3 regions of the Streptomyces sp. NPDC058872 genome follow, and region 3 is predicted to be linked to each of the others. Evidence: riboswitches for the same ligand, from Rfam matches in the RefSeq annotation. Region 3 holds a riboswitch; each other region holds the start of a gene.
The links. Region 3 has a riboswitch for cyclic di-AMP ahead of ACFW22_RS27025 (M23 family metallopeptidase). Riboswitches for the same ligand answer to the same signal wherever they lie in the genome.
Positions count from the first base shown of each region.

Region 1 (4,130 bases), on a different contig from region 3:
ACCTGGCGGAGGAAGGTGGCGGGCGACCTCACCGGGGTCTTCGACTTCGCCAACCCGGTGTACGGAGTGCCCTCCGGCCTTCCTTCCACGGCAAAGGTCATCGGCCAGGCCACCTGCGCTCCGCTACCGAACCCGGCCCCCCAGAACAACGCCCTGCCCTCCCAGGAACCCGGCACGCGCCCGGCACGGGCCCTGCCGTACCAGGCGAACGGCAACCTCGACCGCTTCGAGTTCGGCGCCGCGGGAAAGGTCCTGGCCTGGTTCTCGATGACGAACCAGGGCCCGGAGGCCAAGCGGTCGGCACACTTCTCGATCCATCCGCACCAGTACCGGGACACCGCCGCCTGGCAGTACACCGTGGACCCCGGCGACACCGCGTCCGACTACTTCAACATAGGCCTGGGGTGGGGTTCCGGTAAGTACGACATCTCCATGATGGGCCCCAATCGCTTCCTGCGCCGGTTCATCGGGGACGCCTCCAAGGCGGGCCGCGCCATCGAGGTGGCGGCCCGGTTCGCCCCCGAGGCGGGCACGGGGAAGACGGCCCTGTGGTTCGAGATGACCAACGCCTCGGCGGGACCGGTCACCTTCACGATCCGCTCGAACGCCTACCGCTCGGACGGCCCGTGGACGTACACGGTGCCGGCGAACTCCAGTCGCGAGGACTTCTTCAACGCGGTCGCGTACAACGACGGCTGGTACGACTTCACGATCGTCGCCGACATCGACGGGACCTGGTCGCGCCGCTACACCGGCCACATCGAGACCGGGGCGCCCAGCACCAGCGGCTGACCGCCAGGCTCACGACCGGGCGGCGATCCTCTGCCGCCGCCCGGTGACGGGCGGGGCGGGTCACCGGCCGGCATGCGCGGCGCGGCGGACCGCGGCGTCGAGAAGGGCCAGTGCGTCGGCGGCGGTGCGGCCGGGGGCCCTGTTCCACGGGCCGATCAGATCCCGCCACCCACGGGCCCGAAGCTCCGTCATGATCCAGGCGGCGGCTTCGTTCATGGTGTCCGCGCCGCCGTAGCCGAGGCGGTGGGCGGCGAGGAGGGCTCCGCAGACGCACCGGGCCCCTCGGGCGTTGCGCAGTTTGTACGGAGCGTTCTGCCAGCCCCACTCCGTCAACACCAGACGGGCGTAGCCCAGGTGGACCGAGGGGCGCAGCTCCACCTGCCCGATGCGGCGCCAGGCATGGAGCCGGTCGGGCAGCGCGGCGCCGATCCGGCCGGGGATGCGGCGCTCGTCCGGGACCTCCTGGGGCAGGGCGGCGAGGGCATCGGCCACCAACCGCTCCACCGGCACGCTGAGCAACTGCCGCCAGTCCGCTTCCGTCGGGGCCGACTCTTCGACAGGGATCGCGCCGGTGACGATCTGCCGCCAGGCCACGTCCTCGAAGAGCGCGGCGGCCTCGCGGTCAAGGTCATCGGGGGTGAGCAGCGAAGGGGAAGGGGGCATCGAGGTGGCTCCTAGGTTGACTACCTCCATCTTTCATCCTTAATGTCCATTTTGCGAGTTTTGACCCTCGCGGAGAAACGATCGCGTCGCATCGAGCCGCCCCGATCAAGCAGTCGCATCACACCTAATTTCCGCACATTTACTCATGAATGGAATTACTTCCCATATCAGACATAAGCCATCGAGTGACGGGATTCACTCCCCACCCCATCCGCGCGACGGAAGCACTCCCCCACCCCTTGCCGGACAAGGAAGTTCGAGGCCCCGGGGAGATCACCGATCTTGAATTCGCAGAATTGTTTGATCAATTCCCCGACGCCCGGGAACCACTCCCCTTGTTATTCATTGCATTGCTGGCCTACGGTCACCTCCATTCGAGCGGATCGCCTAATCCTGCCGCCGCTCGACACACCTCCCTTTTCACCCGACGGCAGGAGCGGGGGACCCACGAATACGCCGGTCCGGTGATCCGGAACGGCTCGGGGTGCAGCCGCGTGTGCGCGGCCGGACACCTCCCGTCCGAACCCGACAGCTCACCTCGCAGGCACCGGAGAGGAACCCGTCATGCCTGCTCACGCCAAGCACCGCCGCCCCCGCCGCAGTCCCGTCTCCCGTGGCCTGGCCCTGGTGGGCACGGGTGGCGCCGCACTGAGCCTGCCGCTGGTCGTACCGGCCGCCGCCCATGCCGCTCCGGCGTCCACGGCCCCGGAAACGGCCACCCGGCCCTTCACCGCCCCTGCTGCCCCGGCCGCCGCCAAGACGGTCACCGCCCCGGCCGCCGCGCGCACCTACACCGTCGTGAGCGGTGACTCGCTTTCCCTGATCGCCCACAAGAAGGGAATCCAGGGCGGCTGGAAGAGCCTTTACCGGACGAACAAGGGAGCGGTGGGTGACAATCCGTCACTCATTCACCCCGGTCTGAAGCTGACGATTCATAAGGGTTCTGCAAAGCCCGTTCCCACGCAGGCCAAGCCGAAGAAGTCCGCCACGACCGAGCGCGCGAGCCGTTCCGAACGCCGCCCGGCCGCCCCCGCGGTGTCCACCGGCACCGGTGCGTCCGCAGCACAGGCCGCCCCCGCCTCGGTCAAGGCCGCTCCGGTCGCCGCCACCAACTACGCCGACAACCTCGACGGCTGGATCCGGGAGTCGCTGGCGATCATGGCCCAGCAGGGCATCCCCGGCACCTACGACGGCATCCTCCGCAACGTCATGCGCGAGTCCTCGGGAAACCCCAGGGCCATCAACCTCTGGGACTCCAATGCCGCCGCCGGCACCCCCTCGAAGGGGCTGCTGCAGGTCATCGAGCCGACCTTCCTCGCCTACCACGTGCCCGGTACGTCCATGGACCTGTACGACCCGGTCGCCAACATCACCGCCGCCTGCAACTACGCGGCCGACCGGTACGGCTCCATCGACAACGTCAACGGGGCGTACTGACCCGCTGCCGCCGGAAGTGCTCGTCGAACCAGGAGGTGGCGAGCTCCGCCACCTCTTCCAGGGCCCCCGGCTCCTCGAAGAGGTGGCCGGCGCCCTCCACCACGGCGAGCCGGTTCTCACACCGCAGCAGCGCCCGGGCCTTCCTGTTGAGGTCGAGGACCAACACGTCCGCGCCCCCCACCACCAGGAGCGTGGGGGCGCGCACCCGTCCCAGGCGCTCGCCCGCGAGGTCCGGCCGGCCGCCGCGCGAGACGACGGCGCTCACCCGGGACGCGGGGTCGCCGGCCGCCCACAGCGCAGCCGCCGCGCCGGTGCTCGCCCCGAAGTACCCCAGGGGGAGCCCGGTGCCCTCGGGCCGCGCGGCCAGCCACTCGGTGGCGCCCACGAGCCGCCCGGCGAGCAGGGGGGTGTCGAAGACCCTTGCCCGGTCCGTGGCCTCCGCCTCGGTCAGCAGGTCGAAGAGCAGCGTCCCGAGCCCCGCCCGGTTGAGCCCGGCGGCAACCGCCCGGTTCCGGGGGCTGTGCCGACTGCTTCCGCTGCCGTGGGCGAACAGGACGATGCCCCCTGCTCCCTCGGGCACCGCGAGCCGTCCGGCGAGCGTACGGCCGGTGACCGGGATCCACACGTCCGTGTCCTGCACGACCGGGGCGCGCGCGGCCCTGTTCCGGTCCAGGCAGGCGACGACCTCGGCGTCCTCGGTCTGTGAGAAGTCCTGGTAGAACTGCCCGATCGCGAAGAACCGGTCCGGCGTGTGCACGCTGACGGTCTCGTCGACCTCCCCGCCGAGCCGGGTCGTCCAGCCGCGCGGGGCCACCGGGACCGCGAGGACGATCCGGGCAGCGCCACGGGCGCGGACCACCCGGCAGGCCGCCAGGGCCGTGGCTCCGGTCGCCAGGCCGTCGTCGACCACCACCACCGTCCGTCCGTCGAGCGGCACGGACGGCCGGTCGCCCCGGTAGCGGAGGGCCCGGTGGTCGAGCTCCACGTGCTCCCGTGCTTCCACGGCGGCGAGGTCCCGGTCGCTCACCCCGACCTCGCGGAGCACCCGCTCGTTGAGCACCCGTACGCCCCCCTCCCCGAGCGCCCCCATCGCGAGCTCCGGTTGGTGGGGGACCCCGAGCTTGCGCACGAGACAGATGTCGAGGGGCGCGTCGAGGGCGTCCGCCACCTCGGCCGCCACGGGCACGCCGCCCCGCGGGAGCCCGAGGACCACGACGTCCCGGTCCTTGAGGTGGTCG
Region 1 is NZ_JBHYMK010000030.1:13,618-17,747, forward strand. It holds gene ACFW22_RS20030 (phosphocholine-specific phospholipase C) at 1-792, shown strand, start outside; gene ACFW22_RS20035 (hypothetical protein) at 853-1,485, opposite strand; cyclic di-AMP (ydaO/yuaA leader) riboswitch at 1,830-2,015, shown strand; gene ACFW22_RS20040 (transglycosylase SLT domain-containing protein) at 2,020-2,892, shown strand; gene ACFW22_RS20045 (phosphoribosyltransferase family protein) at 2,876-4,130, opposite strand, start outside.
Region 1: linked by a shared signal. The riboswitch ahead of ACFW22_RS20040 (transglycosylase SLT domain-containing protein) and the one ahead of ACFW22_RS27025 (M23 family metallopeptidase) in region 3 are both predicted to bind cyclic di-AMP.

Region 2 (4,130 bases), on a different contig from region 3:
CGCCGTCCGGCTGCGGGCGGCGCTGCCCCCGCACGTGTACCTCTGGGTGAACGCGGCCGAGGGGCGCACCTACACCGACGCGGAGGCCGATGCCTGGACGGAGCTCGACCCCCTGTTCCCGTACAGCCGGCATCCGCACCGCTCGGCGGGGCTGCCCTGCCGGACCGGGGAGTCCGTGGTCTCGGTGGACGGCGAGGGGACGGTGCGGCGCTGCCACTTCGTCCGGGCCGAGCTGGGGAACCTGTACGACGGCTCGTACCGCGCCGCCCTGCGTCCCCGGGTCTGTCCCCTCGCCGTCTGCGACTGTCACATCGGCTACGTCCACCTGGAGACGCTGCCGCTGTACGACGTGTTCGCCGGCGGGGTCCTGGAGCGGATCCCCGCGGCACCGCCGACTACAGCGGCATGAGGTCGGGGCGCTTGGCCTCGACGTGGTCTCCGGAGCTCTCGCCGCGCAGCCGGCGTCCGATCCAGGGCACGAGGTACTCCTTGGCCCAGTGGATGTCGTCGCGTCGGACTTCGAGGGTGCCGCGCGGCGGGACCGGGGGCCACGGCTGGTCCGGGTCCGCGGGCACCGGCATGCCGAGGACCTGCGCGGCGCGCAGGGCGACCCGGGTGTGTCCCTCGGGGGAGAGGTGCAGCCGGTCCTCGTCCCAGGCGCGCCGGTCCTGGACGGACTTCAGCGACCACAGGTCGAGGACCGGGCAGCCGTAGCGGTCGGCGATGGCCCGGACGTGCCCGTTGTAGGTGGCGATCTTGCCCCGGAGGTGCTTGAGGAGCGTGACCTCGCGGGTGTCGAAGCCGGTCGTCACCATGACGGTTCCGACGGCGGAGGTCAGCTCGACGACGGCGCGTTCGAAGCGTTCGGCCACGTCGTCCGGGTCCGTTCCGGGGCGGATGATGTCATTGCCGCCGGCGCAGAAGGTCACCAGGTCGGGGGCGAGTTCCTTCGCCCGGGGGACCTGTTCCGCCACGATCTGGTCGAGGAGGCGTCCGCGTACGGCCAGGTTGGCGTAGCGGAAGGCGTCGTGCTCCGGCAGCTGGTCGGCGAGCAGGACCGCGAAGCGGTCCGCCCAGCCGACGTAGGCCCCGTCGGGGCCGGGGTCTCCGACGCCCTCGGTGAAGCTGTCACCGATCGCCGCGTACGACCCGAATGCGCTGTTTTCTCTTGATCTCGAATCGTCTGCCACGGGACCACATCCTTCCCCTTCGGGTGTGACCTACGCGACCGTAAGGAGGGCTTGACGGCGGGTGACATACGCCACCGATAAAGATTCCACCAAGCCGGAATACGCCGGAGGCCCGGCACGTGCGTGCCGGGCCTCCGGGAGTTACGGGGCGTCAGATGCTCACGCCGTGCTGGCGCAGGGTCGCCAGCGGGTCGATGTCGGAGCCGTACCCCGGTCCGGTGCGCATTTCGAAGTGCAGGTGCGGGCCGGTGACGTTGCCGGTCGCGCCGGAGAGGCCGATCTGCTGGCCGCCGCTGACGGTCTGGCCGGCGGAGACGGAGATCGAGGAGAGGTGGGCGTACTGCGAGAAGGTGCCGTCGGCGTGCTGGATGACGACCTGGTTGCCGTACGCTCCCCCGTTGCCCGCGGAGTAGACGGTGCCGGGGCCGACCGCCACGACGGTGGTTCCGGTGGAGGCCATGAAGTCGACACCGGTGTGGTAGCCGGAGGACCACATGGAGCCCGAGGCACGGTACGGGGTGGAGACGCCGCCGCTGACGGGGGCGAACCAGCCGGAGGAGGAGGTCGTGCCGGCCGACGAGGACGACGCGGCGGAAGAGGAGGAGGTCGCGGCGGCCGGAGCCGAGGCCCGCTCGCTGCTGCGGGAAGCCCGGGGGGCGTCGCCGTTCTTTCCGGAGCTCCGCTTGCTGCTGGCGGAGTCCTTCGCGGTGGCGGCCTTCGGAGCCGCGGCCTTCGGAGCGGCGGCCTTCGCCGTGCTCTTCGCGCCGAGGGTCAGCTTCATTCCGGGCAGGATCAGCGAGGGGTTCTCGCCGACGACCTGGCGGTTGTCCTCGTAGAGCTTCTGCCAGCCGCCCACCAGGTGGTGCTCGGCGGCGATCTTCGACAGGTAGTCGCCCCGGACCACGGAGTAGGTCTTCGGCGCGGCCTTCGCGGCGACCGGGGCGGCCTCCACGACGGCGGCCTTCGCCGGAGCGGCGACGGGCAGGGCCGGAGCGGCGACCGGGGCGGCGTGGGCGCTGGTGGCTCCGAGGAGCGGGAGGGCGACGACGGCGCCTCCGGTGCCGGCTGCCAGGAACCCGCGGGTGATCGGGTTGACCTTGGGACGGCGGTGCTTACCCTTCGCGGGCATGGCGAATTCCTCTCCGTCGCCTACGAGGTGAGCTGTCGGGTTCGGACTGGAGATGTCCGGCCGCGTTCTCACGCGGCTTCACCCCGAGCCGTCCTTTTCGAGGGATCGGCGTACTACCTGGGTCCCCCGCTCCTGCCTCGTACGGGTGAGTGCGGATTCCGGGCGGTGGCAGGATTCGGCGGTCCGTCCGGAGTGAGCGCGACGCTAGACGAGTGGGGCCGGAGCGAACAAGCCGCACTTTTCAGGAACTCCGCAATCCTTTGCCTTTGGGGCGAAATTCCGGTCACCCTCCGTGGATGACGGTCCGTCGATCTCCTTTTTCCCCAGGGAATTTGGAGAAGACGATCAGGCACGTTCCGTCACGGTTATGACGCTGCTCACGCATCGAACCCCATCTCCCCCTCAACTAGGGCGTGTTACCCCTATCGCCCAAATACGGACAGATCGCCCATTACCTCCTGAGGGGGGTGCGCACACGGCACCCGGCCGAGATGATTGCCCCAAGAACAGATCTCCAGAACAGGAGCACCCGCCCGTGACGCAGCAGCTGCCGCAGACCCCACCCGCCGAAGCCACCGAGCCCGAACTGACGGAGGTCCGCAACTTCCGGGACGTGGGCGGCCTGCCGACGACGGACGGGCGCGCCGTTCACCCCGGGCGCCTCTTCCGCAGCGGCCACCTCGCCCATGCGACGGAGCGCGACGCCGCCTTCCTCGCCTCCCTGGGCCTCCACACCGTCTTCGACTTCCGCAACGAGGCCGACCGGAAGGTCGAGGGCGCGGACGTCGAGCTGCCCGGCGTGCGGAACGTGAACATCCCCCTCAATGACCCGGCCGACGGCAAGGAGTTCTGGAAGCTGGTCCGGGACGGAGAGGTCGCCCAGCTGCGAGAGGTCCTCGGCGACGGCAAGGCAGCCGCCCGCATGTCCGATTCCTACCGGAAGATGGTGGTCGAGCGCACTGCGGAGCACAGCCGGATCCTGCACTCCATGGCGGAGGAGAGCGTCCCGGCCCTCATGCACTGCGCGGCCGGCAAGGACCGGGCGGGACTCGCCGTGGCGATCACCCTGCTGGCCGTCGGCGTGGAGCGGGACGCGATCGAGGCCGACTACGTGAAGTCGAACGACCCGCACCGCCGCTACAAGATACGCCGCAGCTCCACCGCCCCGGACGGGATGTCCCCCGAGGTGATGGAGCTGCTGAGCCCGCTCTTCGACGCGCGGGTGGAGTATCTGCGGGCCGCCCTGGAAACGATCGGGACGACCTGGGGCTCGGTGGACGCCTACCTCGCGGAAGGACTCAAGCTGGCCCCGGAGACCCGCGAACGCCTGCGGGCGCGGCTGCTCACCGGCGCCTGAGCCCGGCGGGCGGAACTACTGGTTCTGCCCGCCCATCAGGAAGAGCAGGTAGAGGAAGCCGGCGAAGAGGTGGCCGGCGATCAGATAGGCGAAGAGGCGGAGCACGAGCCCCTTGGGGAACCGGCCCTCACCACGCTCTTCACCGGTGACCGGTGCGGATTTCTCGGACATGTCAACCCTTCCTTCGAGAATCTCAACGAGTCGCCCGTGATCAGCTCCGGTGCGGGGTCCCGCCTCCGAGGCACAGCTCGGCGGCGGGGCTCTGCATCAGGGTGTGGACGAAGAGCAGCTCGGCCCCGCCGGGGGTGGCGGCACCGATCCGGTGCGGGGTCAGCGAGTCGAAGTGCGCGCTGTCCCCGGGATCGAGGACGTGGACGACCTCGCCGAGCGCGAGCCGCACCCGGCCTTCCAGGACGTGGATCCATTCCTCGCCCGGATGGACCCGCACGATGTC
Region 2 is NZ_JBHYMK010000015.1:39,692-43,821, reverse strand. It holds gene ACFW22_RS12180 (STM4011 family radical SAM protein) at 1-409, shown strand, start outside; gene ACFW22_RS12175 (SGNH/GDSL hydrolase family protein) at 396-1,190, opposite strand; gene ACFW22_RS12170 (peptidoglycan DD-metalloendopeptidase family protein) at 1,342-2,319, opposite strand; cyclic di-AMP (ydaO/yuaA leader) riboswitch at 2,324-2,494, opposite strand; gene ACFW22_RS12165 (tyrosine-protein phosphatase) at 2,855-3,676, shown strand; gene ACFW22_RS12160 (DUF6126 family protein) at 3,692-3,847, opposite strand; gene ACFW22_RS12155 (helix-turn-helix domain-containing protein) at 3,888-4,130, opposite strand, start outside.
Region 2: linked by a shared signal. The riboswitch ahead of ACFW22_RS12170 (peptidoglycan DD-metalloendopeptidase family protein) and the one ahead of ACFW22_RS27025 (M23 family metallopeptidase) in region 3 are both predicted to bind cyclic di-AMP.

Region 3 (4,130 bases):
CGGCAAGCCCGAGCCGCGCCCCGGTGAGCTGCCCGAGGTCATCGGCGAGCAGCTGCGCGAGGTCGTCGAGGAAGAGGTTCCCGCCCGTGCGCTGATGGCCGCCTATCGGCTGCCGCACGACGGCATGCGCGAGTGCGACGCCGCCGACCTCGCCCTCACGGTCCTGGGCGGCGGCGAGTCCTCCCGCCTGCACAACCGCCTGGTGCGCCGAGACCGCACCGCGGTGGCCGCGGGCTTCGGCCTGCTGCGGCTCGCCGGGGCGCCTTCGCTCGGCTGGCTCGACGTCAAGACCTCCGGCGGCGTCGAGGTTCCGCAGATCGAGGCGGCCGTCGACGAGGAGCTCGCCCGGTTCGCGGCGGAGGGGCCCACGTCGGAGGAGATGGAGCGTGCACAGGCCCAGCTGGAGCGCGAGTGGCTGGACCGGCTCGGCACGGTGGCGGGCCGCGCGGACGAACTGTGCCGGTTCGCGGTGCTCTTCGGCGACCCGCAGCTCGCCCTGACCGCCGTCGACCGGGTCCTGGGCATCACCGCGGACGAGGTCCGGGCGGTCGCGGCGGCCAAGCTGCGCCCCGACAACCGCGCGGTGCTCGTCTACGAGCCCTTGGCGACCGAGCAGAGCGACAGCGACGAGGAAGAGGGAGCGGACCAGTGACCGACGCTGCCGTGTCTTTGACCAACATGGACTTCCACCCGCAGCCCCGGCCGGGCACCGCGAAGCCGTGGGCCTTCCCGGCTCCGGACCGTGCGAAGCTGGACAACGGCCTGACCGTCCTCACCTGCCACCGGCCCGGCCAGCAGGTGGTGGCGGTGGAGCTCTTCCTGCCGGCGCCGCTGGACGCCGAGCCCGCCGGTCTCGACGGCGTTGCCACCATCATGGCCCGCGCCCTGTCCGAGGGCACCGACCGGCACAGCGCGGAGGAGTTCGCGGCCGAGTTGGAGCGCTGTGGCGCCACGCTCGACGCGCACGCCGACCACCCGGGCGTGCGGGTCTCCCTGGAGGTGCCGGTCTCCCGCCTGCCCAAGGCGCTCGGTCTGCTGTCCGAGGCCCTCGTCGCGCCGGCGTTCCTGGAGACCGAGATCGAGCGCTTGGTGCGCAACCGCCTCGATGAGATTCCGCACGAGTCGGCCAACCCGTCCCGTCGTGCCGCCAAACAGCTCTACAAGGAACTGTTCCCGGACGGTTCCCGGATGTCCCGGCCGCGCCAGGGCACCGAGGAGACGGTCGCCGCGATCGACGCCGCTGCGGTCCGCGCCTTCTACGAGGCGTACGTGCGCCCCGCCACGGCCACGGCCGTGGTCGTCGGCGACCTGACCGGCATCGACCTCGACAAGGTCCTCGCCGAGTCCTTGGGCGCCTGGACCGGCGAGCCGGCCGAGCCGCTGCCGATGCCTCCGATCACCGCCGACGACACCGGGCGGGTCGTCATCGTGGACCGCCCCGGTGCGGTGCAGACCCAGTTGCTGATCGGTCGGATCGGTCCGGACCGGCACGACCGCGTCTGGCCGGCCCAGATCCTCGGCGCCTACTGCCTGGGCGGCACCCTGACCTCGCGCCTGGACCGCGTCCTGCGCGAGGAGAAGGGCTACACGTACGGGGTGCGGGCCTTCGGGCAGGTGCTCCGCTCCGACGCCGGGGGGAACGGCGCGGCCATGCTGGCCATCAGCGGTTCCGTCGACACCCCCAACACGGGTCCGGCCCTTGATGACCTCTGGAAGGTGCTGCGGACCCTGGCCGCCGAGGGCCTCACGGACGCCGAGCGCGAGACGGCCGTGCAGAACCTGGTGGGTGTGGCGCCCCTCAAGTACGAGACGGCCGCTTCGGTCGCCGGGACGCTCGCCGATCAGGTGGAGCAGCACCTCCCGGACGACTTCCAGGCCGAGTTGTACGCGCGTCTGGTCGAGACGGGCACGGTCGAGGCGACGGCCGCCGTGGTCAGTGCCTTCCCGGTGGACCGACTGGTCACCGTGCTGGTCGGTGACGCCGCTCAGATCGCGGAGCCGGTCCGGGAGCTCGGCATCGGCGAAGTCACCGTGGTGACCGGCTGATCCGTTCTGCCGACCACGGCAGAACCCGACAACGGAGGTCCCTGACGGCATGGTTCGTCAGGGACCTCCTGTTTGTCCGTATTGCTGGCAAGGGTGGCCTTCTGCCCTGTGGCATGTCTTACAAATAAGCGTGTCTGTTTGGTGATTGACAGACGATCCGCATAGCGTCGGTCCGGCTGTTCGTCAGTTGCACGTGCCGCAACCGCGGCATCGAACAGTCATCGCCGAGTCCCCGTCAGGCGCGAGCCTGGGGAGCCGGGGACCCACATCGAGTCCCTGGGGTGAATCGAGCGCCTTCGTCCCGGACGGAGGGGTTCGTAGGAGACCTTCCTGCTCCGAACCCGTCAGCTAACCCGGTAGGCGAGAAGGAAGGAAAGGACCAGCCACTTCATGGCGTTCACCCGTGCCACCGGGAAGCATCGTGGTTCGAGCCGGATGGCTCGCCGCAGCGTGGGCATCGCCGGTGCGGCGACGCTCGCCACCACCGGCGTCATCGGCACCCTGGCCTCCCCGGCGCTCGCCGCCGACACGGACGACCGGTCCGCCGAGGACACCGGCCTCACCCAGGTGATCACCGAGGACTCCCTCGTGGACCGGATCAACGCCCAGGCCGCCGCCCAGGAGCAGGAGGCCGTCGAGGCCATCGCCAAGGCGAAGGCCGAGGCCGAGGCCAAGCGCAAGGCCGAGGCCCGGGCCAAGGAGATCCGACTGGAGCGCGAGCGCGCCGCCCGCGAGGCCGAGCGCCGCCGCCTGGCCTCCTTCCAGCTTCCCGTTGCCGGCTCGTACGTCTCCACGGGCTACAAGGCCGGCGGCTCGCTCTGGTCCTCCGGCAGCCACTCCGGCGTCGACTTCCACGCCGCCTACGGCAGCCGGGTCGTCTCCGTCGGCTCCGGCACCGTCGTCGAGGCCGGCTGGGGCGGCGCCTACGGCAACAACATCGTCATCAGGATGAACGACGGCACGTACACCCAGTACGGGCACCTCGCCTCCATCGGCGTGTACGTCGGCCAGACCGTCGAGCCGGGCCAGCAGATAGGCGTGTCGGGTTCGACCGGCAACTCGACCGGCCCGCACCTCCACTTCGAGGCGCGCACGAGCCCCGAGTACGGCTCGGACATCAACCCGGTCTCGTACCTCCGTGCCCGCGGCGTCGCGGTCTGATCCGGACCCGTCGCGCACCGCGTCGCAAAAGCCCCGGCTCGTACTGAGCCGGGGCTTTTTGCTGACCAAAAGATATCCATGGATTCCGCTGGGGCATCGGAAATTCTGGCGTGCTGCAATAGAGTCGCAGATCGGACGCAGGACGGGCGTCGGTCACATTGTCTCGCGCGGACCAAGGCGGAGGTCGGACATGCGCATTCCCGCGCACTCGGTATGCACGGCGATCCGGGACGACATCGTCTCCGGTCTGTTCGAGCGGGGGAGCCGGTTGACCGAGGAGCAGCTCGCTCGTCGGTACGGGGTTTCCCGCGTTCCGGTCCGCGAGGCGTTGCGCACCCTGGAGTCCGAGGGCTTCGTCGTCACTCGCCGGCATGCGGGCGCCCATGTGGCCGAGCCCACCGAACAGGAGGCGGCCGATCTCCTCGACATGCGGTTGCTGCTCGAACCGCTGGGGGCGGCGCGGGCGGCGCAGCGGCGCACCCAGGCTCACCTGAAGGTGTTGCGCGGGCTGGTCAGACTGGGGCAGGAGCGGGCCAGGCGGGGCCAGGGCGAGGACCTGCGGTCGCTCGGGAGCTGGTTCCACGAGACGCTCGCGCAGGCTTCCGGCAGTCCTGCCCTGACGGCGCTGCTCACCCAACTGCGCTACAAGATCGCTTGGGTGTACGTCGTGGAGCAGCCCGCCCAGCCGCTGGAGGCCTGGGCGGAGCACGGCGCGATCGTGGACGCCGTGGCGCGCGGTGACGCCGAGCGGGCGAGGGCGTTGACGGCGTTGCACGCGGAACGGTCGCTCTCCCTGCACCGGCCCAAAGGGCAGGAACGGGGGCGCGTGAGGCTTTCGCAACGCGCAGTCAACACGGCGAGCGCCCAGAATTAACACGTGCACCGTATACAAAGAATGGCTATTCGGGTGGCGCCGTCTGTGT
Region 3 is NZ_JBHYMK010000050.1:54,809-58,938, forward strand. It holds gene ACFW22_RS27015 (M16 family metallopeptidase) at 1-652, shown strand, start outside; gene ACFW22_RS27020 (M16 family metallopeptidase) at 649-2,046, shown strand; cyclic di-AMP (ydaO/yuaA leader) riboswitch at 2,259-2,424, shown strand; gene ACFW22_RS27025 (M23 family metallopeptidase) at 2,437-3,207, shown strand; gene ACFW22_RS27030 (GntR family transcriptional regulator) at 3,398-4,081, shown strand.